3 regions of the Streptomyces sp. NPDC048269 genome follow, and region 1 is predicted to be linked to each of the others. Evidence: riboswitches for the same ligand, from Rfam matches in the RefSeq annotation. Region 1 holds a riboswitch; each other region holds the start of a gene.

What was found. Region 1 has a riboswitch for cyclic di-AMP ahead of AB0D48_RS19610 (transglycosylase family protein). Riboswitches for the same ligand answer to the same signal wherever they lie in the genome.
Positions count from the first base shown of each region.
Region 2: it holds a riboswitch for cyclic di-AMP, as region 1 does, so the genes downstream of both, AB0D48_RS05200 (M23 family metallopeptidase) here and AB0D48_RS19610 (transglycosylase family protein) in region 1, are expected to answer to the same signal.
Region 3: it holds a riboswitch for cyclic di-AMP, as region 1 does, so the genes downstream of both, AB0D48_RS05705 (LysM peptidoglycan-binding domain-containing M23 family metallopeptidase) here and AB0D48_RS19610 (transglycosylase family protein) in region 1, are expected to answer to the same signal.

Region 1 is NZ_JBEZLW010000016.1:57,747-67,581, forward strand. Features, by position in the region: gene eno (phosphopyruvate hydratase) at 1-824, opposite strand, end outside; gene AB0D48_RS19610 (transglycosylase family protein) at 1,107-1,805, opposite strand; cyclic di-AMP (ydaO/yuaA leader) riboswitch at 1,809-1,981, opposite strand; gene AB0D48_RS19615 (transglycosylase family protein) at 2,258-3,319, opposite strand; gene AB0D48_RS19620 (cytochrome P450) at 3,423-4,709, opposite strand; gene AB0D48_RS19625 (globin domain-containing protein) at 4,831-6,045, shown strand; gene AB0D48_RS19630 (nucleoside triphosphate pyrophosphohydrolase) at 6,068-7,051, opposite strand; gene AB0D48_RS19635 (SurA N-terminal domain-containing protein) at 7,108-7,731, opposite strand; gene AB0D48_RS19640 (YfhO family protein) at 7,924-9,835, shown strand, end outside.
Region 2 is NZ_JBEZLW010000003.1:250,378-260,212, forward strand. Features, by position in the region: gene AB0D48_RS05185 (GNAT family N-acetyltransferase) at 1-2,216, opposite strand, end outside; gene AB0D48_RS05190 (HPr family phosphocarrier protein) at 2,401-2,682, shown strand; gene AB0D48_RS05195 (GntR family transcriptional regulator) at 2,965-3,642, opposite strand; gene AB0D48_RS05200 (M23 family metallopeptidase) at 3,836-4,639, opposite strand; cyclic di-AMP (ydaO/yuaA leader) riboswitch at 4,653-4,811, opposite strand; gene AB0D48_RS05205 (pitrilysin family protein) at 5,017-6,384, opposite strand; gene AB0D48_RS05210 (pitrilysin family protein) at 6,405-7,775, opposite strand; gene AB0D48_RS05215 (DNA topoisomerase IV subunit A) at 7,967-9,835, shown strand, end outside.
Region 3 is NZ_JBEZLW010000004.1:7,005-16,839, reverse strand. Features, by position in the region: gene AB0D48_RS05735 (polyprenyl synthetase family protein) at 1-319, shown strand, start outside; gene shc (squalene--hopene cyclase) at 427-2,460, shown strand; gene AB0D48_RS05725 (1-hydroxy-2-methyl-2-butenyl 4-diphosphate reductase) at 2,457-3,080, shown strand; gene hpnH (adenosyl-hopene transferase HpnH) at 3,086-4,117, shown strand; gene AB0D48_RS05715 (aspartate aminotransferase family protein) at 4,114-5,544, shown strand; gene AB0D48_RS05710 (tyrosine-protein phosphatase) at 5,586-6,377, opposite strand; cyclic di-AMP (ydaO/yuaA leader) riboswitch at 6,668-6,875, shown strand; gene AB0D48_RS05705 (LysM peptidoglycan-binding domain-containing M23 family metallopeptidase) at 6,880-7,845, shown strand; gene AB0D48_RS05700 (SGNH/GDSL hydrolase family protein) at 8,009-8,791, shown strand; gene AB0D48_RS05695 (MBL fold metallo-hydrolase) at 8,980-9,835, shown strand, end outside.

The DNA of each region.
Region 1 (9,835 bases):
AGCTCGGCGTAGTAGTCGGTCATCTCGGCGGCCGAGCGGGACTGGCCCTCGAACTCGTACTTGCCGTCCTTGTAGAACTCGGACGCGGCGACGTCGAGCGCGAGCGCGATGTCCTTGCCCGGGGTGTAGCCGGCCTGCTTGATGGCCTCGACGATGAGGTCGAGCGCGGCACGGTTGGACTCCAGGTTCGGCGCGAAGCCGCCCTCGTCGCCCAGGCCGGTGGAGAGGCCCTTGGTGTGCAGGACCTTCTTGAGGGTGTGGTAGACCTCGGCACCCCAGCGCAGCGCCTCGGAGAAGGACTCCGCGCCGATCGGGGCGATCATGAACTCCTGGATGTCGACGTTGGAGTCGGCGTGCGACCCACCGTTGAGGATGTTCATCATCGGAACGGGCAGCAGGTGCGCGTTCGGGCCGCCGAGGTAGCGGAAGAGCGGAAGGTCCGAGGCCTCGGACGCGGCGTGCGCGACGGCGAGGGAGACGCCGAGGATGGCGTTGGCACCGAGCGAGCCCTTGTTGTCGGTGGCGTCCAGGTCGAACATGGCCTGGTCGATCAGCCGCTGCTCGGTGGCGTCGTAGCCGACGAGCTCCGGGCCGATCTGCTCGATGACGGCCAGGACGGCCTTCTCGACGCCCTTGCCGAAGTAACGGTTGGGGTCACCGTCACGCAGCTCGATGGCCTCGAATGCACCGGTGGAGGCGCCGGACGGAACTGCAGCACGGCCGGTGCTGCCATCGTCGAGGCCCACCTCGACCTCGACCGTGGGGTTGCCTCGGGAGTCCAGGATTTCCCGGGCTACGACGACGTCGATGGACGGCACGAGCATCTCCTTCTGGGATGTGACGCTGGGTGTGCGGTGGCGTCAGGCCGTGGGATGGCCTTGCCGACTAGAGCCTAACCGGCTCCGGGCACTGGGCCGGCCGACCGCCCGGGTCCTGGGACGAAAAAGGGCCCGAATACCCCTCTTCCATGACATAGGACTCTCGGTCTGCGCCGGATCACCGCGGTTCTGACGGCGCACGCGCCGCCGCCCGGCGCGTGGAGGGAGACGCGCCGGGCGGTGGGGATGGTGCGTGTGCCGTGACTGCTGCGGCTATTGCCGCAGTGTTCAGCTGAGCTTCAGCTTCTGACCCGGGAAGATCAGGTCGGCGTCCGAGACGATGTCCTTGTTCAGCTCGAAGAGCTTCTCCCAGCCGCCCTTGACGCCGTTGGCCTCGGCGATGCTGCCCAGGGTGTCGCCGGACTTGACCTCGTACGAGCCGTTGCCGGTCTTCGGGGCCGGCGCCTCGGAGCGCTCGGAGCGGGTGGTCGGAGCCGGGGCCTCGGAGCGCTTCGTCTCCTTCTTCGGCTCGGTCTTCTTCGGCTGGGTCTTCTTGGTCTCGGTCTTCTTCTCCGTCTGCTTCGGGGTGTCGGTCGTGCCACCGCCGGTGTAGGAGGAGTTCGACAGACCCACGCCGCAGGACGGCCAGGCGCCCTTGCCCTGGCCCTTGAGGACCTTCTCGGCGATGGCTATCTGCTGGGACTTCGAGGCCTGGTTGGCCTGCGCGGCGTACGACTTGCCGCCGTACGCGGCCCAGGTGGAGGACGAGAACTGCAGGCCGCCGTAGTAGCCGTTGCCCGTGTTGATGGCCCAGTTGCCGCCGGACTCGCACTGCGCGACGCGGTCCCACTCGGAAGCGGTGGCGGCGCTGGCGGAGCCCGCGGCCATCAGGGGGGCGGCGACGGCCACACCGGCGACACCGGCGAGCGTGACGATGCGGACGGCCTTGGAACCGCGGCGGTGCTTGCCCTTGCCGGAAAGCAGCATGGAGTTTCTCCTCACCGACGCCTACGAGGTGAGCTGTCGGGTTCGGGCGAGTGAGTTGCCCGGCCGTGCGACCTAGCGCACGTCTTAACCCCTAGCCGGTGGCGTGACCGTCTCTCAACGGCCGCTCCCGGCGCCTACCTTGGTTCCCCCGCTCCTGCCTTCGGCGCTTGACGCGACGACTGTTCCCTCCGTCCGCCGGCAGGATTCGGCGATGCGGTCGAAGGAGCTCGCGGTGGCGAGCGGTTCAGAAGGTAGACAGGTCTCTCCCCGATGTTCAACGACCGCCATCGGGGAGAAACGGCCCCTACTTGCGTCCCTTGTACGGGTGTTTGCGCAGGTGAGGGCGGGATTCGTGGAAGGCCCCGGACGGGACACGCCAGTTGACCGGAAGAGACACATGTCTCACTTGCAGAAAAGGGACAATCAACTCTTACCGGATGGCTGAAGTGCCCTTATTGCGCGGTTAGATCCAGGTTCTGACCGGGCTTGATCAGATCGGCATCCCCGCCGATGACCTGCTCATTGGCCTCGTAGAGCGCGTTCCAGCCGCCCTTGACGCCCTTGGCATCCGCGATGGCCGCCAGGCTGTCGCCCGCCTTCACGGTGTACGTGGGGTCCGACGCGGCATCAGATGTGACCGGCGCCTCGGGCGCGGGCGCTCCGCGGTGCTTGCCGCTGCCCTCGGCGACCGTGGTGGGCGGTGCGGTGGGGTCGGTGGAGGCGTCCGGGGTCCCGGGGGTGGCCGGTGCCGTCGGGTCCACGGGGTCCGTCGTGGCGCCCGGACTCGTGGGGGCCGTGGGATCGGCCGGGGGCAGGCCCGGGGTGGCGGGCGGCGTGGTGGGCGCGCTCGGGTCCACGGGGGCGGTCGGCGCACCCGGGTCCGCCGGGGTGGGGGCCGGGGTCGTCGGCTCGTCCGGCGCGGGCATGACGGGCAGTCCGAGGGACGGCGCGAGCGGGCCGTCGGGGAGCACGAACGACGGGCTGTCCGACGGGCTCGGGGCGGGCTGCGTGGGGGCGCCGAAGTCCGTGGACGGCTTGCCGGTCCCCGTCGAGGGCACGGTGGTGTCCGGCCGGGACGGCGTAGGGGCGGTCACCCCGGAGCCGCCGGGCAGGCCCGGGTCGACGGCCGCGGCGGGGCTCTGCCCGTCCAGACCGGCCGAGGCCGCGCACAGCGGCCAGGCCTGCGGGCCCTGGGAGGCCAGCACGCGCTCGGCCACGGCGATCTGCTGGGAACGGCTCGCCAGGTCGGCCCGCTCGGCGAAGTCGAGACCGCCCGCGCTCTGCCACTGGTCCTGGGTGAACTGGAGGCCGCCGTACTGGCCGCTGCCGTAGTTCGCGCTCCAGCTGCCGCCGCTCTCGCATTCGGCGACCTTGTCCCACGTGGAGGTGTCGGCCGCGGAGGCGTTGGTGGCGGCGAGGAGCGGCAGGGCCAGCGCGGAGCCTGTGACTCCTGCGGTGACGACTATCGCGGGCACCTGACGGGGGCGTCTGTGACGGCCGTTCCCGGAACGCATGAGGCTGCACCTTTCGCATAACGGCTGGGTAACGGCAGAACCTAGCGGCCTTCGAACGATTGTCACAACTCCGGTCGAAAACTGACTGTTGATCAGGCGGTGTTCAGATGTTTCGGGGTGTGAAGCGCACGGGAAGGGTGCGCAGGCCACGCATGATCAACCCGCCGCGCCAGCGCAGGTCTTCCGGCGGAACGGCGAGTTCCAGATCCGGCAGACGCGTGAGCAAAGTCGCAAGCGCCGTCTGTCCTTCAAGTCGCGCGAGCGGAGCGCCCAGGCAGTAGTGGATGCCGTGGCCGTATCCGAGGTGCTGGTTGTCGGTGCGGGAGAGGTCGAGGGTGTCCGGTTCGGCGAACCGCCCGGGGTCGCGGTCGGCGGCCGCGAGGACGACCAGGACCGGATCGCCGGCCGCGATCGACTGCCCGCCGAGGGTCAGCGGCTCGGTGGCGAACCGCCAGGTGGCAAGCTCCACCGGGCCGTCGTAGCGCAGGAGTTCCTCGATCCCGGTCTCCAGCAGGTCCCGCTCGCCCGCGGCGAGGGAGAGCTGGAGGCGCTCGCGCTCCCCGGGGTTCATGAAGAGGGAGTGGACGCCGTTTCCGATGAGGTTCACGGTCGTCTCGAAACCGGCGAAAAGCAGGATGAAAGCCATGGCGGTGGCCTCGGCCTCCGTGAGGTGGTCGCCGTGGTCGCTCGCCCGGATCAGGTCCGAGATCAGATCATTGCCCAGATCATCCCTTTTGCGATGGATGAGTTCCCCGAGGTAGGTCCGCATCTGCTTGACGGAGCGGGCGACCCCGCCGCGCGGACCGCCGCCGTGCCGGATCATCATCCCGGCCCAGTCCCGGAAGTCGTCCTGGTCCTCGCGCGGTACACCGAGCATCTCGCAGATGGCGTAGATGGGGAGCGGGAAGGCGAACTCGTGGATGAGGTCCGCCTCCCCCTTCTCCGAGAACCCGTCGATGAGGTGGTCGGTGAGCTCCTGCACGCGGGGGGTGAACTCGGCGACCCGGCGCGGGGTGAAGGCCTTCGACACCAGCCGCCGCAGCCTGGTGTGGTCCGGGGGGTCGATGTTGAGCAGGTGCGTCATCAGCTCCGCCTTGCGCTCCCCCGGGATCCCGGTCTTGCCCTTCGCGTGCGCGGGCTCCGCGTGGTGCGCCGGGTTCTTGCTGAGCCGCTGGTCGGCGAGGGCCTGACGGGCGTCCGCGTACCGGGTGACCAGCCAGGCCTCGACCCCACTGGGGAGCTTGGTGCGGTGCACCGGCGAGTGTTCGCGCAGCCAGGCGTAGGCCGGGTACGGATCGGTCGCGAACTCCCAGTCGAACAGGGTCGGTCCCTGGCGGGAAGGGGAGGCCGAAGGGGCGTCGGCGGGGTCTGCGGGGGTCTGCTCATGCACCTGCTGACCGTATCCCGGCACCCGGCCCAGATCCCATATGGGTGGTTCGTCGCGGCTGTCCGCAGATCAGCCATCGCTTGACCTCACGTTCCCCGGTGTTCCTACCTTCGGTCCTGTGGATGTGAGGATCTTGAAAAGCAGCTTCGCGGTGGTGGAGAGACGGGCCGAGCACGCGGTCAAGTTCTTCTACTCCCACCTGTTCTGGCACAACCCCGAAGTCCGTGAACTCTTCCCGGCCTCCTTCGAGGACATGGAGCGGCAGCGGGACCGGCTGTTCGCCGCGCTCACCCACGTGATCGCCCGCCTGGAGGACGTCGAGACCCTCGTCCCCTATCTCCGCGAGCTGGGCCGCGACCACCGCAAGTTCCAGGCCGGTCCCGAGCACTACGCGGCCGTGGGCGCGAGCCTGCTCGCCGCCCTCGCGGAGACGTCCGGAGCGGCGTGGACCCCGCCGGTGGAGAAGGCCTGGACCGAGGCGTACCAGGTGATCGCCGACGCGATGACGGCCGGCGCCGCGCAAGCCGAGGACCCGCCGTGGTGGGACGCGGAGGTCGTGCGCCACCTCCGGTACGGGGAGGACATCGGCGTGCTGACCCTGGAGCCGCACGCCCCCTTCCCCTATCTACCCGGCCAGTACACGAGCGTGAGCAGCGAGCGGGTCCCGAGGACCTGGCGCACGTACTCCATCGGCAACGCCCCCCGTCCCGAGGGCACTCTGGACCTTCACGTCAGCCGGATCGAGGGGGGACGGGTCAGCACCGCCCTGGTCCGCGACGTCCAGCCGGGCGACAGGCTGCGGCTCGCCTCCGCCGGCGGGCGGCTGACCTTCCGCCGAGAGGACCGCCCGGCCAGCCTCATCGCCGCCGGGACCGGCTGGGCGCCGGTCCGGGCCATGCTGGAGGATCTCGGGAAACACCCTCCCGATCAGGACATACGGCTCTTCGTGGTGGCGCGGGATCCCGCCCACCTCTACGACCGCCCGCTCATCGACGAGTACGCCGCCGCCTGCGACTGGCTCGGCGTCACCTACATCACGCCCGCGCCCGGGCAGCACCGCAACCAGGCCACCGACCGGCTGGCCACCGCGCTCTGCAACCGGGGCCTGTGGCCCGACCAGGACGTCTACCTCAGCGGGCCGCCGCAGTTCGTCGAGGAGACCTCGAACCTCCTGGAGGAACTGGGCGCCCGCCCCGGCCGGATCTTCCACGACTCCGTACCCGCCACCGGCACGGGCCACGGTCCCCACGGCCGCCCGCTGGGTTTCGGGGAGTGGTTCCTGGCCCGTCCGTCGCCGCACTGGCACAACCCCTCCGGCCGTGCGCCGGAGGAGTACTGAGAACGCTCACCGCTGCTGAGGGCTACTCGCCGACGCCCTCGGCGGCCCGGATCGAGTCCCGGTAGACGCGGGCCGCCGCGCGCAGCGCGGTCTCGGGGTCGATCCCCGCCGCCTCGGCGCGCGCCGCCAGCTCCAGCAGCTCGTACCCGATGCCCTCGCCGCGGGGCAGTTCCACGGCCAGCCCGCCCGTACGGACCCGGCCCGCGAGCTTGGCCGCGAGCGCGAGCCCCGGCTGGCCCACCGGAATCCCGTCCGTGACGGACGCACGCCGCTTCTCGGCCGCCTTGGTGCGCTGCCAGTGGGCGCTGACGTCCTCCGGGGTCTCGGCCTTCTCGTCGCCGAAGACGTGCGGGTGGCGGTGGATCAGCTTCGCCACGAGGGACCCGGCCACGTCGTCGATGGAGAACGCCTCGTCGGGATCCTCGTACTCCTGCGCGATCCGTGCGTGGAAGACCACCTGGAGCAGCACGTCACCGAGCTCCTCGCGCAGTTCCTCCCGGTCCCCGTCCTCGATCGCCTCGACCAGCTCGTACGCTTCCTCGATCGCGTACTTGGCGAGCCCCCGGTGGGTCTGCCGCGAGGTCCACGGGCACTCGCGCCGGACCCGGTCCATCACTTGGACCAGGTCGAGCAGGCGGGCCCCCGGCAGGTCGTACGAGCCGGGCAGCAGTTCCAGGTCGGGCATGGAGACCCGGCCCGAGCCGGCCAGGCGCGCCAGCCCGTCGGTGAGCCGCTGGTCGCCCTCGCCGCCCGGGAGCACCACGACGGTGCGGCCGCCGGCGCAGGCCTCGACCAGCGCCTGCGCCTCCGGGTTCTCGTGGACCACCTCCACGCCCGCCTCCCGCAGGTACGGGAGCTGCGGGTGGCCGGGGTCGGCGCAGACCACCCGGTCCGCGGCGTGCAGGGTCTGCCACGCGGGCCAGGAGAGCACGCCGGGGGCGACCCGGTGGCTGGTGGTCAGCAGGACGATGCGGCCGGTGGGCTCGGCTGGTACGTGGTCGGTCACCCTCCGAACCTACCTCCGTCCGCCGGCCTCCGGCCGGGAGGGGCCCCCGGGCGGTCTCAGGCTCCGGCGGGTGCCTGCTCGGGCCGGGTCCGCTGGGTGATCCAGGGGGTCTCCCCGGTGCCGAGCTTGATCTGCTGGGTGTCCCAGGAGCCGTAGCGCGGGTTGACCTCGATGCGCAGCGCCTTCGCGGCGGCCCGGGCCGGCTCCTCCAGCTTCCCGTTGCCGTACTTGGCGGCCAGCTTGGTGAGCAGCACGCGGTCCCGGAGGAACCGGTCGATCTGGGCGGGGGCCATGTGGCCCTTCTGCAGGAGCAGCGCCTCGAACTGCTCCGCTCCCTTGTTGTCCTCGACGTACGCCTTGTGCTCGTCCTCGATCTCCTTGGGCGAGACCGTGATGCCGGCGGTCGCGGCCATCTTGTCGATGATCCGGTTCTGGAGGATCGAGTCGAGCTGCTCGCGCTCCAGGTTGGGGGTCCTCGCGATGAGCTCGGCGGCGGCCTGCCCCGTCCGGTTCTGCGCCGCGCGCACGTCGTTGACCTGGGCCTGGAGCGCGGAGGTGGTGATGCGTTCGCCGCCGACGACGGCCGCGGTGCCGGGGCGGGCTTCGCCCGAGCAGGCGGCCAGCAGGGGGGCCGCCAGGAGCAGGGCGGCGGAGACGGAGAGCGCTGTGCGACGGTGCAAAGGAGCCTCCAGGGCCGGGAGATTGTGCGTCGGTGCACAAGGGCCGTGCGGTGATCGATGGTATGAGGTCGCGGTGGTCCGGGCCACCTGTTCGACCAACGATTCCCGAGCTGTCGGGGTGCGCCGTTGTTCGTGCCGGGGTCACTCCACGGCCATCCCCCGGCCCTGCGGCGCTGCCAAGGTCGGCGCACCATGTCGACACCGCACCGCTCGCCGTACAACTCACCGCGCCGCACGAGCCTGCTCGGCTCGTCCCTTGCCGCCCTGCTCACGGCGCTGGCCGTGTGCGCGGGCGACGCCGTGGCCCGCGTCTTCCCGTACGGACCGCGCCACCGGAGCATCAACGATCTCGGCAATCAGTTCGTCCCCTTCCACGCGCACCTGTGGGACCTCCTGCACGGGCGTGCGGAAGGCGGGCTGCTGTTCAACTGGCAGTCCGGGTACGGCACGAGCTTCCTGCCCGATCTGGGGACCTACCTGACCAGCCCGTTATCGCTGCTGGTCGGGCTCTTCCCGCGCGCGGACACAGATCTCGCCGTGTACGTGGTCACCGTGCTCAAGACGGCGGCCGCGGCGGCGGCGATGACCTGGCTGCTGCGCACGCACCGCCGCGGGGCCTGGTGGGCGGCGGGGCTGCTCGGGGCCTCGTACGCGCTGTGCGGCTGGTCGGTGATCGAGGCCTCCTACAACCCGATGTGGCTGGACGGGCTGATCGCCTTCCCCCTGCTGTGCCTGACCGGTGAATGGGCCCTGCGCGGGCGGCGGATCGTGCTCGCACCGCTGGTCGTGGCCGTCTGCTGGACGGCGAACTTCTACACCGGCTACATGGCGACGCTGGGTGCGGCGCTGGTGCTGCTGGTACGGGTGGTGCTGACGCGTGGGGGTGCGAGGACCCGGCCGGCAGTGGTCGGGCGGGCGGCCGGGACGACCGTGCTGGGGATCGCGCTCGCGGCGCCGGTCCTGGCGCCCCTGTTCCTCAGCTCCGGGCAGGCCCATCCGGGCTGGGTCAAGGAGTTCAGGCCGGTGTCCTGGGCGGACCTGTTCGCCCGGCTGCTGCCCGCGACGTACTCCTTCTCCTCCCCCGCCGTCTTCGTCGGCACCGGGACGCTGCTGCTGGTGGCCGCGCTGCCCTTCCACCGGGCCGTGCCGCCGCGCACCCGGCTGGCGTGGGCGGGACTGACGGCGGCCGTGGCGCTCTCCCTCCAGTGGGCGCCGACGCACCTGGCCTGGCACCTGTTCGCGACCCCGAACGGAAGCCCGTACCGGCAGACCTTCGTGCTGGCCGGGATCGCCGTGATCGCCGCCTGGACCGGGCTGGCGGCGGGACCGCCGGGGCCGCGGGCGCTGGCGGCCGGAGCGGGCGTGCTGGCGGCCGCGGCGCTGTGGGCGCGCGGGAGCACGCTGGTGACGGTCTGGGGGTACGCGCTCTTCTGCGGCGGGCTGGCACTGGCGGCCGCGGGCTGGTGGGCGCTGCACCTGCGCCCACGCCGCCTGGCGCTCCCCGCGGCCGCGCTGCTGGCGGCCGTACTGGTGGGGCAGGCCGCGGCCACGACCGCGTACGGGCACAAGGGCAAGCTGGGCGGTCTCGACGACTACCCGTCCTGGTCCGCGGCGCACACCGCACGCGCAGGGACGCTGGCCGGCGCCGAGGGCTGGCCGGCGTACCGGACAGACCCTGGCCGGCCGGCCCTGACGGGCAACGACCCGATGCTGCTGGGCGGGGAGGGCGGCTCGTACTACAGCAGCCACACCCCGGCGGTGTTCACCCGGACCATGGTGGCGCTGGGCGCGGGCTGGACCTCGCGCGGGCGCAGCGTCCAGAGCATCGACAGCCCGGTCACGGACGCCGTCTTCGCGGTCGGCGCCCGGCTGCGGCCGGACGGCACGATCGCCCGCGCCGAGGTGCCCCCGCTGGTCACGACCCGGCCGCCGGGCGCTCCCGGCGCCTACGGCGACTCCCCGTTCGCCAACCAGGAACTGCTGCTGGGCGCGCGCGTGTACGAGGATCCGCTCGCGCCGGGAATCTGCCGCGCGGGCACGGAGGCCTACCTGTGGGCGCCGGAGTACAACGCGACGGCCCGCCTCGCCGGCGGACCGCCGCTGC
Region 2 (9,835 bases), on a different contig from region 1:
GCGGGCAGGGCGGGCAGGGCGTGGATCCCGTACCGCCCGAGGAGCTCGCGGGCGTCCCACTCGGCCAGGGTGAGCACGGCTCCGCCGTCGACGTCGGCCAGCAGCCGGGTCAGCTGGGCGGCGGCGCCGGGCTCGTCGATGTCCTCGAACTCGGGGACGTGCCCGACCTCGGCGTTGGCCCGCCGCCACTGCCCGTACCGGACGGCTTCGGCGATGGCCCGCACGGCTCGCTCGGCGGCCGGGTAGCTGGGGATCCGGCCCTGCGCCTCACGGCGCCCTCCGTCGGCGGACGCGGGCACGAAGGGCGTGTACGGGGTCCTGGGCGGGACCTCCTCGCTGCGGAGGGGCACGCCCGTTGTGTCGGCGACGGGCGGGGCCGGGGAAGGGCCCCGCGAGGCGGAAAGGGCTTCGACGAGCTCACCGAGCTCGACGTGCACCACCGCCACCGGCTTGCCGGGCACCTCGGCCACGGCCTCGCGCAGCGCATCGGCCAGCTCGTCCGCCAGCGCGTGCTCGCTCACCCAGGGGATCGCCGTGACCACCACCGCGTCGCAGTCGTCGGAGGCCAGCGCCGAGACCAGCGCCGTGCGGAAGTCCTCCGGCGAGGCCGCCGTCGTCAGGTCGAGCGGCGGCAGCGGCCGCAGCCCCTGGGCCAGGCAGGCGTCGTACGTGAGGACCCCGAGGGACTCGGAGTTGCCGAGGATCGCGATCCGGGGTCCGGCGGGCAGCGGCTGCGCGGCCAGCAGGAGGCCGACGTCGACCAGCTCCGTCACCGTGTCGACCCGGATGACGCCCGCCTGCCGCAGCAGGTCGGAGACGGTGGCGTCGGGCAGCCGGGTGCCCGGGACCACGTGCCCGGCCGGGGTGTGGCGGCCTCCCCTGGCTACGACCACCGGCTTCTCGGCCGCCGTCCGGCGGGCGAGGCGGGTGAACTTCCGCGGGTTGCCCAGGGTTTCCAGGTACATCAGGGCGACGTCGGTCGCTTCGTCGTCGTACCAGTACTGGAGGATGTCGTTGCCGGAGACGTCGGCCCGGTTGCCCGCGGAGACGAAGGAGGACAGGCCCTCACCGCGCCGGAGCAGAGCGGAGAGCAGCGCGATCCCGATCGCCCCGGACTGCGTGAACAGGCCGATCCGGCCCCGCATCGGCATCGGCGCGGGCGTCAGCGAGGCGTTGAGCTCCACCTCGGGCGCGGTGTTGATCACCCCGTAGGCGTTCGGCCCGATCAGCCGCATCCCGTACGAGCGCACCTGGCGCACCAGTTCGCGCTGGCGGGCGAGTCCGGCCGGGCCGCTCTCGCCGTACCCGGCGGACAGCACCACGAGTCCCTGCACCCCGTGTTCACCGCAGGCCGCGACGACCTCGGGGACCCGGTCCGACGGAACCGCGATCACCGCGAGGTCGACGGGGGCGCCGATGGCTTCGATCGTGCGGTAGGCCCGTACGCCGTCCAGCAGGTCGCGCGTGACCTGCTCGTTGACGGCGTAGAGGTGGCCGTGGAAGCCGCTGTCGCGCAGGTTGCGCAGCGCGGCGGCGCCCACGCCCGCGCCAGAGCGGCTGACTCCGATCACCGCGACCGCGCCGGGGGCGAGCAGCCGCTGCACCGAGCGGGCCTCGGCCCGCTGTTCGCGGGCGCGCTGGACGGCGAGGGACTCCGCGGTGGGTTCGAGGTCGAGGGTGAGGTGGACGGAGCCGTCCTCGAAGCTGCGCTTCTGCTGGTAGCCGACGTCCGTGAACACCTTGATCATCTTGGTGTTGGCGGGGAGCACCTCGGCGGCGAACCGGCGGATGCCGCGCTCGCGGGCCACCGCGCCGATGTGTTCGAGGAGGGCGGAGGCCACGCCGCGGCCCTGGTGGGCGTCCTGGACGAGGAAGGCGACCTCGGCCTCGTCGGCGGGCTCGGTGGCGGGCCGGCCGTCGGGGCCGATGCGGTCGTAGCGGACCGTGCCGATGAACTCGCCGCCGATGGTTGCCGCGAGGCCGACCCGGTCCACGTAGTCGTGGTGCGTGAACCGGTGCACGTCGCGGTCGGAGAGCCGGGGGTAGGGGGCGAAGAAGCGGTAGTACTTCGACTCGTCGGAGACCTGCTCGTAGAAGCTGACCAGCCGGCCCGCGTCCGCGGTGGTGATGGGCCTGATCCGGGCGGTGCCGCCGTCGCGCAGGACGACGTCCGCTTCCCAGTGGGCCGGGTACGAGGGGTCCGACTCGGTGGTCATGGGCCTACCTTACGGCCGGGAACGGCCGGACAGTGCTCGCGCGGCGCATTAGGCAAGCCGGGACAAAACGGTGCAAGCTGGGGAAGGCCGAACGGCAGCACATCCGGGCCGAAGGCCGGTCGGAGCATTCCGGGCGTCGTGAGAGACTGGTCTAGACAACCGTAAGAACCTGAAGGGCATCACCATGGCAGAGCGCCGCGTCAACGTCGGCTGGGCCGAGGGCCTGCACGCTCGTCCCGCCTCGATCTTCGTCCGTGCGACGACCGCTTCCGGCGTCCCGGTGACCATCGCCAAGGCCGGCGGCGACCCCGTCAACGCCGCCTCCATGCTGGCGGTTCTGGGTCTGGGCGCCCAGGGCGGCGAGGAGATCGTCCTCGCGTCCGAGGCCGACGGCGCGGAGGCCGCGCTGGACCGCCTCGCGAAGCTGGTCGCCGAGGGCCTCGAGGAGCTCCCCGAGACCGTCTGACCCTTCGGGTTCGACCCACGCAGTACGCCCGCGGACGCCGCGGCCCCACCACCCCGGGGCCGCGGCTCCGTGGTTTCCGGATCCGGCTCGGGGTCGACGGAATACCGAAGACGAGACGAAAACACGGCAGCACGGAGAAACCCGGCGCGAAATACCGGAAGCACGAAAACACGGCAGGGCAGCGCGATAATTCGGCTCCGCAGGAATTAGGCGCAGCACATGCACGCCCCCCGGAAATTCAGGCAGCGTCCCCCGGATACGCCTCTTTGTACACGAGCCCTGTTAATGCCTGCCGCTCGCCATGTTTACGGCAGGTTGCGTAGTGCTCACGGCCGACCGGAGCCGCGGCCGGTGCGCGGCCTCCGCCCGGTCGGCGTGGACCGCGGTCAGCGTCCGGGCCCGCTCCGCGTCCCCCCGCGCCACCGCGTCCACGATCGCCCCGTGCTCCGCCCACGACTCCACCGGCCGGGCCGGCGCCTCCACCACGTACATCCACGCCACCTTGTGCCGCATCTGCGTGAGCAGCGCGATCAGCCCGGGGCTCCCGGAGGCCTGCGCGAGCGTCTCGTGGAACCAGCCGCCCAGGGACCGCAGATCCTCGCCCTGGCCCCGCCTGGCCCGCTCCTGGCCCAGCCTGACCAGCCCGCGCAGCACCTTGAGGTGGGCCTCCGTGCGCCGCCGGGCCGCCCTGGCGGCCGCCAGGGGCTCCAGCAGCATCCGCAGTTCCAGGAGGTCGGCCGCCTCCTGATCGGTCGGCTCGGCCACACAGGCGCCCGCGTGGCGCCGCGTGGTCACGAATCCCTCGGACTCCAGGGTCCGCAGCGCCTCGCGCACCGGGACGCGCGAGACTCCGTACCGGCGGGCCAGCACCTCCTCGGTCAGCCTGCCGCCCGGTTCGAAGACCCCGGAGACGATGTCGTCACGAATTGCCGTGCATACCGCGTGCGCAGGAATACGCAAGACCGGACCTCCGCCTATTTCCGACTGCCACGCTCAATGGACACGCATGTGCGTGCTGCGACTCTATTGCAACACACGATAATTTCCGAGAGCGGCCGGAAATGCGAAACATTTACCCGGCGGAGCACCGCGAAGGCCCCGGCTCGGGGAGCCGGGGCCTTCGGTGGAGCGGTGTCGCGCGGTGCGCCGCGGATCAGAGGCTGACGTCGTGCGAGCGCAGGTACGCGATCGGGTCGATGTCCGAGCCGTAGTCGGCACCGGTGCGGGCCTCGAAGTGCAGGTGCGGGCCGCTGGAGTTGCCCGTGGAGCCCGACAGGCCGATCTGCTGGCCGGCGGTGACCTGCTGGCCGGCGGAGACGCTCAGCGAGGACATGTGCCCGTACTGGGTGTACGTGCCGTCGTTGTGCTTGATGACGACGTTGTTGCCGTACGCGCCGCCCCAGCCGGCCTCGACGACGACGCCGGCGCCCACCGCGTGGACGGAGGTGCCGGAGGCGGCGTGGAAGTCGATGCCGGTGTGGCTGCCGGAGGACCACATGCCGCCGCCCGCCTTGTACTGCGTGCTGACGTACGAGCCGTCGACCGGCGCCACGAAGGTGTTGAGGCGCTTGCGCTCCTCCTCGCGGGCCGCGCGCTCGGCGGCTTCGCGCTCGGCCTTCGCCTTGGCCTCGGCGAGGCGCTTGGCCTCGGAGGCCCGCTGCTTGGCGTCGGCCTCGGCCTGCGCCTGGGCTGCGGCGTGCTCCGCGGCGCGCTGCTGGGACGCGGCCTGGTCCTGGATGTCGCCCTGGAGGTCCTCGGCCACGACGACGGCGCCGAGCGCGTTGTCCTGGGCGGAGTGGTGGTCGCCGTTGTCGGCGGCGAAGGCCGGGGCGGCGAGGGAGCCGACGACACCAGTGGTGGCGAGGGCGGCTATGCCGGCGTAACCGGCGGTCTTGCGGCTCAGACGGCTGGAACCACGGTGCTTACCGGAGCCGGCGGGACGACTGCCAAACGCCATGAAGGGGCTGATCCTTTCCTTCCTTCTCGCCTACCGGGTTAGCTGACGGGTTCGGAGCAGGAAGGTCTCCTACGGGCCTCCTCTTGCGAGGCGGCCCGATTCACCCCAGGGACGCATGTGGGTCCCCGGCTCCCCAGGCTCGCGCCTGACGGGGACTCGGCGATCGCTGCCCGGTGCCACGGATGCGGCGGGTACAACTGACGGACAGCACGGGTGACGCTAGGCGGATCATCAGTCAATCGCCAAACAGACACGCCTTTTTGTTGCGTACGCCACACCACATAAAGCAACCTCTCCGCCTAACGGACAAAAAGGGCCCCGGCGGACAAGCCCGCCAGAGCCCCTCTTCGTGCCGGTCAGTTGGCCGACGGATTACGTCAGTTGCTGACGACGCTCACGTCGCCGATCCCGAGGGCGCGCACCGGCGCCTCGATCTGCGCCGCGTCGCCCACCAGGACGGTGACCAGCCGGTCCGCCGGGAAGGCCTGCACGACCGCCGAAGTCGCCTCCACCGTCCCGGTTTCGGCGAGCCGCGCGTACAACTGCGCCTGGTAGTCGTCCGGCAGCTCCTGCTCGACCTGGTCGGCGAGGGTTCCGGCGACCGAGGCGGCCGTCTCGAACTTCAGCGGGGCCACGCCCACCAAGTTCTGCACCGCCACGTCCCGTTCGGCATCGGTCAGGCCGCCCTCCGCGAGGGTGCGCAGCACCTTCCAGAGGTCCTCCAGCGCCGGGCCGGTGTTCGGGGTGTCCACGGAGCCGCTGATGGCGAGCATCGAGGCGCCCTTGCCGTCGGCGGTCGAGCGCAGCACCTGGCCGAAGGCGCGCACGCCGTAGGTGTACCCCTTCTCCTCGCGCAGCACCTTGTCCAGGCGGGAGGTCAGGGTGCCGCCCAGGCAGTACGTGCCGAGCACCTGGGCCGCCCAGACCCGGTCGTGCCGGTCCGGCCCGATCCGGCCGATCAGCAGCTGCGTCTGGACCGCGCCGGGCCGGTCCACGATGACCACGCGGCCGGTGTCGTCGGCGGTCACGGGCGGCACCGGGAGGGGCTCGGCGGTGCCGCCCGTCCAGGCGCCCAGGGTGTCCGCGAGCACGGCGTCGAGGTCGATGCCGGTCAGGTCGCCGACGACCACCGCGGTGGCCGTGGCGGGGCGTACGTGGGCCTCGTAGAAGGCGCGTACGGCCGCGGAGTCGATCCGGGCGACCGTCTCCTCGGTGCCCTGGCGCGGGCGGGACATCCGCAGGGAGGCCGGGAACAGCTCCTTGGAGAGCTGCTTGGCGGCGCGGCGCTGCGGGTTGGCCAGCTCGTGCGGGATCTCGTCGAGCCGGTTGCGCACCAGACGGTCGACCTCGGCGTCGGCGAAGGCCGGCGCGCGCAGGGCCTCGGCGAGCAGGCCGAGCGCCTTGGGCAGCCGGGAGGCCGGGACCTCCAGGGAGACCCGCAGGCCCGGGTGGTCGGCGTGCGCGTCGAGGGTGGCGCCGCAGCGCTCCAGCTCGGCCGCGAACTCCTCGGCGGAGTGCTTGTCGGTGCCCTCGGACAGCGCGCGGGCCATGATCGTGGCCACGCCGTCCAGGCCCTCCGGCTCGGCGTCCAGCGGCGCGGCGAGGTTGACCTCGACCGCGATCACCTGCTGGCCCGGACGGTGGCAGCGCAACAGGGTCAGGCCGTTGGCCAGGACCGAGCGGTCGGGGGCCGGGAACGCCCACGGCTGCGGTTCCCCGGCCTCGGGGCGCGGGTGGAAGGTCATCGTGACGGCTGCGGTGTCGCTCACTGCTCCGCCCCCTCGTTCTCGTTCGCGTCGTTCTCGTCGGACTCGTCGGACTCGTCGGCGGCGTCGTCCGCGGCGATCGGCTCGTAGACCAGCACCGCGCGGTTGTCCGGGCGCAGCCGGGCCGCGGCCACGGCCTGCACTTCCTCGGCGGTGACGTCGAGGACGCGCCGGACGGCGGTCAGGGCCAGCTGCGGGTCACCGAAGAGCACCGCGAAGCGGCACAGTTCGTCGGCGCGGCCCGCGACCGTGCTCAGCCGGTCCAGCCACTCGCGCTCCAGCTGTGCCTGGGCGCGCTCCATCTCCTCGGCCGTCGGGCCCTCGGCGGCGAACCGCGCGAGCTCCTCGTCGACGGCCGCCTCGATGTCGGGCACCTCGACCCCGCCGGACGTCTTGACGTCCAGCCAGCCCAGCGAGGGCGCTCCGGCCAGGCGCAGCATGCCGAAGCCGGCCGCGACGGCCGTCTGGTCGCGGCGCACCAGGCGGTTGTGGAGCCGCGAGGACTCGCCGCCGCCCAGGACGGTCAGCGCCACGTCGGCGGCGTCGCACTCGCGGGTGCCGTCGTGCGGGAGCCGGTAGGCAGCCATCAGCGCACGCGCCGGGACCTCCTCGACGATCTCCTCGCGCAGCTCCCGGCCGATGACGTCGGGCAGCGAGCCGTCACGGGGAGGATGCTTGCCGTCGTGGGAGGGGATGGTGCCGAAGTACTTCTCGATCCAGGCGAGCGTGCGCTCCGGGTCGATGTCGCCGACCACCGACAGCACCGCGTTGTTGGGCGCGTAGTACGTACGGAAGAAGGCGCGGGCGTCCTCCAGGGACGCGGCGTCCAGATCGGCCATCGAGCCGATCGGGGTGTGGTGGTACGGGTGGCCCTCGGGGTACGCGAGGGCGGTCAGCTTCTCGAAGGCCGTGCCGTACGGGACGTTGTCGTACCGCTGGCGGCGCTCGTTCTTGACGACGTCGCGCTGGTTCTCCATGGACTCGTCGTCCAGGGCGGCCAGCAGCGAGCCCATGCGGTCCGCCTCCAGCCACAGCGCGAGCTCCAGCTGGTGGGTCGGCATCGTCTCGAAGTAGTTGGTGCGCTCGAAGCTGGTGGTGCCGTTCAGGGAGCCGCCGGCACCCTGGACCAGCTCGAAGTGCCCGTTGCCCGGTACGCTCGCCGAGCCCTGGAACATCAGGTGCTCGAAGAGGTGAGCCAGGCCGGTTCGTCCCTTGACTTCGTGGCGCGAGCCGACGTCGTACCAGAGGCATACCGCGGCGACCGGGGTCAGGTGGTCCTCGGAAAGCACCACGCGCAAGCCGTTGGCCAGCCGGTGTTCGGTTGCTGTCAGGCCGCCGGAGCCGGCCTGGGCTGTGGCCGTGTGACCCATGGGCATGTGGTCCCTTCGATCGCGATGCAGAGATTTCTGTCAGACCTGCCACTGTATGCAAGCGCGTCGACCGCCGGATAAGTTCCCGGGTCACACCCTGGGTCGGAGTCGGCGTTGTCGGTGCCTCGGGCCACAATGGTCCGCGTCAGACCCCCCAGCACACTCATTCTTGGTTAAGGAGCCGCGCAGCGATGGCCCGCCGCAGCACGAAGACCCCGCCGCCGGAGGATTTCGAGGAGAAGATCCTCGACATCGACGTCGTCGACGAAATGCAGGGCTCCTTCCTCGAGTACGCGTACTCGGTGATCTACTCCCGTGCCCTGCCCGACGCCCGGGACGGCATGAAGCCGGTGCACCGCCGCATCGTGTACCAGATGAACGAGATGGGTCTGCGCCCGGACCGCGGGTACGTGAAGTGCGCCCGTGTCGTCGGCGAGGTCATGGGCAAGCTCCACCCGCACGGTGACGCGTCGATCTACGACGCCCTCGTGCGCATGGCCCAGCCCTTCTCCATGCGGCTGCCGCTGGTGGACGGCCACGGCAACTTCGGTTCGCTCGGCAACGACGACCCGCCGGCCGCGATGCGTTACACCGAGTGCAAGATGGCCGACGCCACGTCACTGATGACGGAGTCGATCGACGAGGACACCGTCGACTTCACCGCCAACTACGACGGACAGGAGCGGGAGCCGGTCGCGCTGCCCGCCGCGTACCCGAACCTGCTGGTCAACGGCGCGTCCGGGATCGCGGTCGGCATGGCCACCAACATGCCCCCGCACAACCTCGGCGAGGTCATCGCGGCCGCCCGCCACCTGATCCGCTACCCGCACGCGGACCTGGAGGCGCTGATGCGCTTCGTGCCGGGTCCCGACCTGCCCACGGGCGGCCGGATCGTCGGGCTCTCGGGCATCAAGGACGCCTACGAGAACGGCCGCGGCACGTTCAAGATCCGCGCGACGGTGGCGGTGGAGAACGTGACGGCGCGCCGCAAGGGCCTGGTCGTCACGGAACTGCCCTTCACGGTCGGCCCCGAGAAGGTCATCGCGAAGATCAAGGACCTGGTCGGCTCGAAGAAGCTCCAGGGCATCGCGGACGTCAAGGACCTCACCGACCGCTCGCACGGCCTGCGCCTCGTCATCGAGATCAAGAACGGCTTCCACCCCGAGGCCGTGCTGGAGCAGCTGTACAAGCTGACGCCGATGGAGGAGTCCTTCGGCATCAACAACGTGGCCCTGGTGGACGGGCAGCCGCTGACGCTCGGCCTCAAGGAGCTGCTGGAGGTCTACCTGGACCACCGCTTCGAGGTCGTCCGGCGGCGCAGCGAGTTCCGCCGCACCAAGCGCCGCGACCGCCTGCACCTGGTCGAGGGCCTGCTGGTGGCGCTCATCGACATCGACGAGGTCATCCGGCTCATCCGGGACAGCGACAACTCCGCGCAGGCCAAGGCCCGGCTGATGGAGCGGTTCTCGCTGAGCGAGATCCAGACCCAGTACATCCTGGACACCCCGCTGCGCCGGCTCACCAAGTTCGACCGGATCGAGCTGGAGTCCGAGCGCGACCGGCTGACCGGCGAGATCGACGAACTGACCGGGATCCTGGAGTCCGACACCGAGCTGCGCAAGCTGGTCTCCACGGAACTGGCGGCGGTCGCGAAGAAGTTCGGCACCGAGCGGCGTACGGTCCTGCTGGAGTCGGCGGGCACGGCGGTCGCGGCGGTTCCGCTGGAGGTCGCGGACGACCCCTGCCGCGTCCTGCTGTCCTCGACGGGCCTGCTGGCGCGCACCGCGAACGGCGATCCGCTGCCGGAGGAGGAGGGCGGCGCCCGCGCCAAGCACGACCTGATCGTCTCGCAGGTCGCGGCCACCGCCCGCGCCGACGTCGGCGCGGTCACCTCGTACGGGCGGCTGCTGCGGCTGTCGGTGATCGATCTGCCGCAGCTGCCGGACACGCACGCCGCGCCGAACCTGGCGGGCGGCGCCCCGGTCTCGGAGTTCCTCTCCGGGCTGGAGGCGGACGAGAAGGTGATCTGCCTGACCTCGCTGGACGAGTCCTCGCAGGGC
Region 3 (9,835 bases), on a different contig from region 1:
GACGTGGAGCGACCTGCGTCAGCGCAAGAAGTCCCTGCCGGTCGTCGCCGCACTCGCAGCGGGCGGACCTGCCTGCGAGGAGCTGGCCGAGCTGCTCGCCGCCGACGCCAAGAGCAACGACTTCGAGAACTTCTCGGAGGAGGAGTTCGCGGCCCGCGCGGCGCTCATCGAGGCGGCCGGCGGCCGTCAGTGGACGGCGGACGAGGCCCGCCGCCAGCACGCGGTGGCGATCAAGGCCCTGGACGACGTCGACATGCCGCAGCGGGTGCGCGACCAGCTCGTGGCCCTCGCTGACTTCGTCGTCGTGCGCAAGCGGTGACCGCAACCCGACAGCGGATATGACTCGCGAGTCGCCGGCCGGCGCAGCATCGCGTCGGCCGACGGCAGACCCCAGCACAGCAGAGGACACTGTTCTAAGGGGAAGCCATGACAGCGACGACCGACGGCAGCGCGCAGAGCGCTGACGCTGGCAGCAGGACCGGAGCCGGCCTCCGGCCGGGGCCGGCCGGGGACGCGGCCGACGTGGAGCTGCCCGAGCCCCGTAACGGCAGGGGGCAGGGCGCGTACGAGGCCGCCGTGCGCGCGACGCGGGAGCTGCTCGACCGCCAGGACCCCGCGGGGTGGTGGAAGGGGACCCTGCAGACCAACGTCACCATGGACGCCGAGGACCTGCTGCTGCGGCAGTTCCTCGGAATCCGGGACGAGGCCACCACCCACGCCGCCGCCCTCTTCATCCGCGGCGAGCAGCGGGACGACGGCACCTGGGCCACCTTTCACGGCGGTCCGCCCGAACTCTCCCCCACCATCGAGGCGTACGTGGCCCTGCGCCTCGCCGGAGACGCGCCCGACGCCCCGCACATGGCCCGCGCGTCGGCCTGGATCCGGGCCCACGGGGGGATCGCCGCCGCCCGCGTCTTCACCCGGATCTGGCTGGCGCTCTTCGGCTGGTGGAAATGGGACCACCTGCCCGAACTCCCGCCCGAGCTGGTGTTCCTGCCGCCCTGGGTGCCGCTGAACATCTACGACTTCGGCTGCTGGGCCCGCCAGACCATCGTTCCGCTCACCGTGGTCTCCGCGCTGCGCCCGGTCCGCCCCGCCCCCTTCGCCCTGGACGAGCTGCACACCGACGCACGAGTGCCGAATCCGGTCAAGCGACTTGCCCCGCTGACCAGTTGGGACGGTGCCTTCCAGCGGATGGACAAGGCCCTGCACGTCTACCGGCGGTTCGCCCCGCGCCGGCTGCGCAAGGCGGCGATGGCCGCCGCCGCCCGCTGGATCATCGAGCGCCAGGAGAACGACGGCTGCTGGGGAGGCATCCAGCCCCCCGCCGTGTACTCCGTCATCGCCCTGCACCTGCTCGGCTACGACCTGGGACACCCGGTGATGCGCGCCGGACTGGACTCCCTGGACCGGTTCGCGGTCTGGCGCGAGGACGGCGCCCGCATGATCGAGGCCTGCCAGTCCCCGGTCTGGGACACCTGCCTCGCCGCGATCGCACTCGCCGACGCGGGCGTGCGCCCCGACCACCCGGCGCTGGTCAGGGCCGCGGACTGGATGCTCGGCGAGGAGGTCGTCCGCAGCGGCGACTGGGCGGTACGGAGACCCGGACTCGCCCCCGGAGGCTGGGCGTTCGAGTTCCACAACGACAACTACCCCGACATCGACGACACCGCCGAGGTCGTCCTCGCATTGCGCCGCATCCAGCACCCCGACCCGGCCCGGGTCGAGGCGGCCATCGCCCGCGGGGTGTCCTGGAACCTCGGCATGCAGTCGAAGAACGGGGCCTGGGGCGCCTTCGACGCCGACAACACCAGCCCCTTCCCGAACAGGCTGCCCTTCTGCGACTTCGGCGAGGTCATCGACCCGCCCTCGGCCGACGTCACCGCGCACGTCGTGGAGATGCTCGCCTTCGAGGGCCGGGCGGGCGACGCGCGGACCCGCCGCGGCATCGCCTGGCTGCTCGCCGAACAGGAGGCCGACGGCGCCTGGTTCGGCCGCTGGGGCACCAACTACATCTACGGGACCGGGTCGGTGGTCCCCGCCCTCACCGCGGCCGGCCTCGCCCCGGCGCATCCCGCGATCCGGCGGGCCGTGCGCTGGCTGGAATCCGTACAGAACGAGGATGGCGGGTGGGGCGAGGACCAGCGTTCCTACAAGGACCGCTCCTGGGCGGGGAAGGGCGCCTCCACCGCCTCGCAGACCGCGTGGGCGCTGATGGCCCTGCTGTCGGCGGGCGAACGGGACGGCAAGGCCGTCGAGCGGGGCATCGCCTACCTGGTCGCGACCCAGCAGGAGGACGGCTCCTGGGACGAGCCGTACTTCACGGGCACCGGCTTCCCCTGGGACTTCTCCATCAACTACCACCTGTATCGGCAGGTGTTCCCGCTCACCGCGCTCGGCCGCTACCTGTACGGGGAACCTTTCGCCCCGGCCGGGCCCGCCTCCGCGGAGAGCCGGTGACCACCCCGCTGCTGGTCGCCTGCGCGCTGCGCATCGAGCAGGCGGCGCTGCGCGGCACGGGCCGCGGCGCCCCAGAGGCATACGCCCTGCTGCGTACCGGCATGGGCCCGCGCGCCGCCGAGCGGGCCGTCGGCCGGGCCCTGGAGCGGCCGGGAACGGATGGGGCCGCCGTCCTCGCGACCGGCTTCTGCGCCGGGCTCGTCCCCGGCATGCACCCCGGCGACCTGGTCGTCGCCGTGGAGACCCGGGACCCGCACGGTACCGTCCCGTGCACCGGGACCACCCTGCTCGCCGAGGCACTGGCCCGGGCCGCCCCCGGCCGGACCGTGCACACCGGCGCACTGACCGGATCCGACCACGTCGTCCGCGGCCAGGAGCGCGCGCACCTGCGCGCCACCGGCGCCATCGCCGTCGACATGGAGTCCGCGGCCACCCTGTGGACCGCCACCCGGGGCGGCGGCCGCCCGGTTGCGGCCGTCCGGGTGATCGTGGACGCTCCGGAGCACGAGCTCGTCCGTATCGGCACCGTCCGCGGTGGAATATCGGCCTTCCGTGTACTGCGTGCCGTACTGCCCGCGTTTTACGAATGGCACCGTTCTTTGCTGCTCCCCAGGAGGTGAGCCAGATGGCCATGCCGCTGCGCCAGACCATCAGGGTCGGGACCTATCTTCTCGAACAGAAGCTGCGCAAGCGTGAGAAGTTCCCGCTGATCGTCGAGCTGGAACCGCTCTACGCCTGCAACCTGGCCTGTGAAGGGTGCGGGAAGATCCAGCACCCGGCCGGGGTTCTCAAGCAGCGCATGCCGGTCGCCCAGGCGGTCGGCGCCGTACTGGAGTCCGGCGCGCCCATGGTGTCCATCGCGGGCGGCGAGCCCTTGATGCACCCGCAGATCCACGAGATCGTGCGCCAATTGGTGGCGCGGCGGAAGTACGTTTTCCTCTGCACCAACGCGCTGCTGCTGCGCAAGAAGATCGAGAAGTTCACCCCTTCTCCGTATTTCGCCTTCGCCGTGCACATCGACGGTCTGCGCGAGCGCCACGACGAATCCGTGGCCAAGGAAGGTGTCTTCGACGAGGCCGTCGCAGCCATCAAGGAGGCGAAGAGGCGCGGGTTCCGGGTGACCACCAACTCCACTTTCTTCAACACGGACACCCCGCAGACGATCATCGAGGTACTCAACTACCTCAATGACGACCTGCAGGTGGACGAGATGATGATCTCGCCTGCCTATGCCTACGAAAAGGCCCCCGACCAGGAACACTTCCTCGGTGTCGAACAGACCCGCGAGCTCTTCAGGAAAGCCTTCGCGGGCGGCAACCGCAGGCGCTGGCGGCTCAACCACTCGCCGCTCTTCCTGGACTTCCTGGAAGGAAAGGCCGATTTCCCCTGCACGGCCTGGGCCATTCCGAATTACTCCCTCTTCGGCTGGCAGCGCCCCTGCTACCTGATGAGCGACGGCTACGTGCCCACGTACCGGGAACTGATCAACGACACCGACTGGAGCAAGTACGGCCGCGGCAAGGACCCGCGCTGCGCGAACTGCATGGCGCACTGCGGCTACGAGCCCACCGCGGTCCTCGCCACCATGGGCTCCCTCAAGGAGTCCCTGCGGGCGGCCCGGGAGACGATCGGCGGGAGCCGGGAGAAGCCGGCATGAGCCCGGCCGGACGGGGCCTGGAGGAACAGGGGAAGCGGGGCCGGGGCAAGGGCTTCGACCTCGGCGCCCTGCTGGCCGAGCGCGGCGGCGAGCGGTACGAGCTGCACGCCCGGCACCTCAACCACCAACTGCCCCGGATGCTGCACACCATCGGCTTCGACAAGGTCTACGAGCGGGCCGAGGGCGCCCACTTCTGGGACGCGGAGGGCAACGACTACCTCGACATGCTGGCCGGGTTCGGCGTGATGGGCCTGGGCCGGCACCACCCGGTGGTCCGCCGCGCCCTGCACGACGTCCTGGACGCCCAGCTCGCCGACCTCACCCGCTTCGACTGCCAGCCGCTGCCCGGGCTGCTCGCGGAGAAGCTGCTCTCGTACAGCCCCCACCTGGACCGGGTCTTCTTCGGCAACAGCGGCACCGAGGCGGTGGAGACGGCCCTGAAGTTCGCCCGGTACGCCACCGGGCGGCCCAGGATCCTCTACTGCGACCACGCCTTCCACGGGCTCACGACGGGGTCGCTCTCGGTCAACGGCGAGGGCGGCTTCCGGGACGGCTTCGCGCCGCTGCTCCCCGACACGAAGATCACGCTGGGGGATCTGGCGGCCCTGGAGCGGGAGCTGAAGCGCGGGGACGTGGCCGCCTTCGTCGTCGAGCCGGTCCAGGGCAAGGGCGTGCTCGCCGCACCGCCCGGATTCCTGCTCGCCGCGCAGGAGCTGCTGCACCGGCACAAGGCGCTGCTGATCGCGGACGAGGTGCAGACCGGCCTCGGACGTACCGGGGACTTCTACGCGTACCAGCACGAGCCGGGCGTGGAGCCGGACCTGGTGTGCGTGGCCAAGGCGCTGTCGGGCGGCTACGTGCCGGTCGGTGCCACCCTGGGCAAGGACTGGATCTTCAAGAAGGTCTACTCGTCCATGGACCGGGTCCTCGTGCACTCCGCGAGCTTCGGCTCCAACGCGCAGGCGATGGCGGCCGGGCTGGCGGTGCTCTCGGTCATGGAGGACGAAGAGGTCGTGGCCAACGCCCGGGCGATGGGCGACCTGCTGCGCGGGCGGCTCGCGGCCCTGGTGGACGAGTACGAGCTGCTGCACGAGGTGCGGGGGCGCGGCCTGATGATCGGCATCGAGTTCGGCCGGCCGTCCTCGCTGGGACTGCGCAGCCGGTGGACCATGCTGCAGGCCGCCCGCAAGGGGCTCTTCGCGCAGATGGTCGTGGTGCCGCTGCTGCAGAAGCACCGCATCCTCACACAGGTGTCCGGGGACCACCTGGAAGTGATCAAGCTCATCCCGCCGCTGATCGTGGACGAGCGGGACGTCGACCGGTTCGTCGGCGCTTTCCGGGACGTCATGGACGAGGCGCACGGCGGGTCGGGGCTGATGTGGGACTTCGGCAGGATCCTGGTGAAGCAGGCCGTCGGCAACCGGTGACGGCAGGCCGTCGGCATCCGTGACGGCCTGCCTCGCCGTCGTCAGTCGAGCAGCCGGTCCCGCAGCCGGCCGAGGGTCTCGGGCGTGAGCCCGAGACCCTCCGCCAGGTAGCGGTCCACGCCGCCCCAGTGCTCGTCGATGGTTTCGAAGGCCGCCTCCAGGTACTCGGCGCGGGCGTCGAAGAGCGGGGCGAGCAGCTCCATCACCTCGGGGGAGCGGGCCTCGGCCGACGCGCCGCTGCGGCGTACCCGGTAGCGGCGGTGCGGGGCGTTCGACTCCAGGTAGTCCGCCACGATCGCCTCCCGCTCGACGCGCAGCGCGAGCAGGGTGACGGCGATCGACAGGCCCGCCCGGTCCTTGCCCGCCGCGCAGTGCAGGAGGGCGGGGACGCTGTCCTCGGCGAGGGCGTGCACCACCCGGCCGTGCTCGGCGGTGCGGTGCTTGATGATCCCGCGGTACGAGTTCGCCATCCGGGCCGCGGCCTTCCCGTCGCCCAGGATCGAGCGGAGCTGGTCGAGGTCGCCGTCGCGGACCATCTTCCAGAACTCCCGGCCGTCGGCCGGATCCGAGAGCGGGATGTTGACGTTCTGCACGCCGGGCAGCTCGACGTCCGGCCCCTCCAGGGCGTGGTCGGCGTTGTTGCGGAAGTCGAAAACGGTGTGGAGACCGAGCGAGGCGAGGAACTCTGCATCGGTTTCCGTGGCATGTGCGAGATGTCCGCTTCGGAATAGTTGTCCCGTCTTGACCCTTCGTCCATCAGAAGTCGGCAATCCACCCACATCGCGGAAATTGCGCACACCGGACAACTCCGGCTCCTGTATCTGCTGGGTCAAGGGAACTCCTCCGCTTCGTCGTGGGGCGCCTGTCCATCTGTCCGAATTACGCCACTTGGCGCCAACTTGCCATAAACAGCGGCGAGATCGGACACGTCCCCGTGAGCCAGATCATACGGTGACCGTGCGTGCCTGATCACAAAAGACGAATGGCCCGGCCGGGGCGGTTGTTGGCGGTGGGGAATGGACGCAGGGTGACCGGAATTCCGTCGGTCCTTCATCCCTGTGATTCCGTCAGGGAATTCACGGCTTGTTGCGTACCGCCTTATGGGATTACCTTCGCGATCGATCCGGGTGGACCGCCGAATCCTGCCACTGCCCGGAAACCGCACCCGACTATTCACGCGCGCGGCAGGAGCGGGGGAACCAGGTAAGCCGCTGCCCCGGATCTTTGTTCCGGGACGGCTCGGGGTGAAGTCGTACATGTTCCGCACATGGACGGCCGGACATCTCCAGTCCGAACCCGACAGCTCACCTCGCAGGCGACGGAGAGGAATTCGCCATGTCTGCAAAGGGCAAGCACCGCCGTCCCAAGTCCCGTTCCATGGCTCGCGGCCTCGCCGTCGCAGGCACCGGTGGTGCGGCGCTCGCGCTGCCCCTGATGGGCGCCGCCGGTGCCCACGCGGCCGGTGCTCCGGCCGCCCTGCCGGTCGCGGGCCCCGCCGTGGCCCCGCAGCTTCCCCTCTCGCTCCAGGCCGCGCCCGCCGCCGTGGAGGCCGCGCCGACCGTCTACACGGTCGTGCCGGGCGACTACCTCTCCAAGATCGCCGCCGAGCGCCACCTCTCCGGCGGATGGGAACGGCTGTACGCCGACAACCGCGAGGCCGTCGGCACCAACCCCTCCCTCATCCACCCCGGCCTGAAGCTGACCCTCGGCGCGAAGGGCGAGGCGGCTCCGGCCGCCGCCCCGGTCGACTCCGCCCCCGCCCCCGCCCCGGCCCGCAAGGCCGCTCCGAAGCCGGCTCCGAAGTCCGCCCCGAAGCCCGCTGAGAAGACTGCCGAGAAGGCCGCGGCGGCGCAGCAGGACTCCGCCGCCGAGGCGCCGGCCGCGCAGCAGTCGGCCTCCGGCTTCGTCGCCCCGGTGAGCGGCGGGATCTCCACCCAGTACAAGGTGGCGGGCAGCATGTGGTCCTCCGGCTACCACACCGGCGTCGACTTCATCGCGAGCTCCGGCACCACCGTCAAGGCCGTCGGCGCGGGCACCGTGGTCTCGGCCGGCTGGGCCGGCGCGTACGGCAACGAGGTCATCATCCAGCACGCGGACGGCACCTACTCGCAGTACGGGCACCTCTCCCAGCTGTCCGTCTCGGCGGGCCAGAGCGTCACCGGCGGCCAGCGCATCGGTCTCTCCGGCTCCACCGGCAACTCGACCGGCCCGCACCTCCACTTCGAGATCCGCACGGGCCCGTCCTACGGCTCGGACATAGACCCGCTCGCCTACCTCCGCTCGAAGGGCGTGAGCATCTGACGGCACCCGCCGTCGGAACGCCGGCACACGTGAGGCCGGGGCCCGAGGGGGGTCCCGGCCTCACGTGTACGTATTCCTTATCCCCCGCGTGGTAAAGATCACGGTCCGTCAACCCCTGCTTACGTTGGCGTAGGTCGTGTACGGGAGTGAAGGATGTCGTCCTGTGGCAGCGACGACGACACTCAAGACCATCGGCTCGTACGCGGCGATCGGGGACAGCTTCACCGAGGGCGTGGGGGACCCGGGACCCGGGGATTCTTTTCTCGGCTGGGCGGACCGGCTCGCCGTGCTCCTGGCCGACCAGCGTGACGAGCACGACTTCCGCTACGCGAACCTGGCCGTGCGCGGCCGGCTCCTCGACCAGATCGTGGCCGAACAGGTCCCGCGGGCCAAGGAGCTCGCGCCGGACCTCGTGACCTTCTGCGCGGGCGGCAACGACATCATCCGGCCCGGCAGCGACCCCGATGACGTGGCGGAACGGTTCGAGGCCGCCGTCGCCGACCTCACCGGGGCCATCGGCCACGTCATGATCACCACCGGCTTCGACACCCGGGGCATGCCGGTCCTCAAGCACCTCCGCGGCAAGGTGGCGACGTACAGCGCGCACGTCCGCGCCATCGCCGACCGCTACGACTGCCCGGTGCTCGACCTCTGGTCGCTCAAGTCCGTACAGGACCGGCGGGCCTGGGACGCCGACCGGCTGCACCTCTCGCCCGAGGGGCACACACGGGTCGCGCTGCGCGCCGCCCAGGTGCTGGGGCTGGAGGTGCCCACCGACCCCGACCAGCCGTGGCCGCTGCAGCGGCCGCGCGGGTCGGTGGACGTGACCCGGGACAACATCCAGTGGGCGCGCGAGCACCTGGTGCCGTGGATCGGCCGGCGGCTGCGCGGGGAGTCCTCCGGGGACCACGTGGAGGCGAAGCGACCCGACCTGCTTCCGCTCTAGGCGGCAGAGGCATAGGGGGGCGGGGAGGCTGAGGCACAGGGGGCTGAGGCAGAGGGGGCGGGGAGGCAGAGGTGGAGGCGGGGGCGCCACCGACGACGGGGGCCACAAGCGGAATCCTTCGGGGTACATGTGCGTTGGGATGGTCGTAGACCGACGACCGTCCTGACCCCACCCTCCCAGGAGGCGCTTTGACCGGCTCCCGTCCCCTGCGTCCCCGGCTGCGCGCCCTGCGGCCCGAAGCCTTCGGCGCGGACCCGTCCGGTGCCCGGCTGGAGCGGATCCACCGCTCGCCGAACTTCGCCGACGGCGTCTTCCAGAATCCGGTCGGGGCCCGGACCAGACCCTCGGGGTCGATGGCGGAGTTCGCCAAGATCTACTTCCACAAGGAGCAGCGGCTCAGGCGCAATCCCGGCGCGCCGATCCCCGTGTACCCGACGACCCTCGCGGAGCTGGCCAAGCCGCCCGTGAGCGGCCTGCGGCTCACCTGGATGGGGCACTCCAGCGTGCTCGCCGAGATCGACGGACGGCGCGTGCTGTTCGATCCGGTGTGGGGTGAGCGGTGCTCCCCTTTCCCCTTCGCCGGCCCCAAGCGTCTGCACCCCGTGCCGGTGCCGCTGGCCTCGCTGGGCACGGCCGACGTGGTGGTCATCTCGCACGACCACTACGACCACCTCGACCTGCCGACGATCAAGGCGCTGGCCGGTACGGACACCGTCTTCGCCGTCCCGCTGGGCGTCGGCGCGCACCTGGAGCGCTGGGGCGTTCCGGCCCACAGGCTCCGCGAGCTGGACTGGAACGAGAGCACCAAGGTCGCCGGGCTGTCGCTGACGGCGACCCCTGCCCGGCACTTCTGCGGACGCGGGCTGCGCAACCAGCAGAACACCCTGTGGGCTTCCTGGGTCGTCGCCGGTGACGAGCACCGCATCTACCACAGCGGTGACACCGGATACTTCCCCGGCTTCGAGGAGATCGGCGCCGAGCACGGGCCGTTCGACGCCACCATGATCCAGATCGGGGCGTACTCGGAGTACTGGCCCGACATCC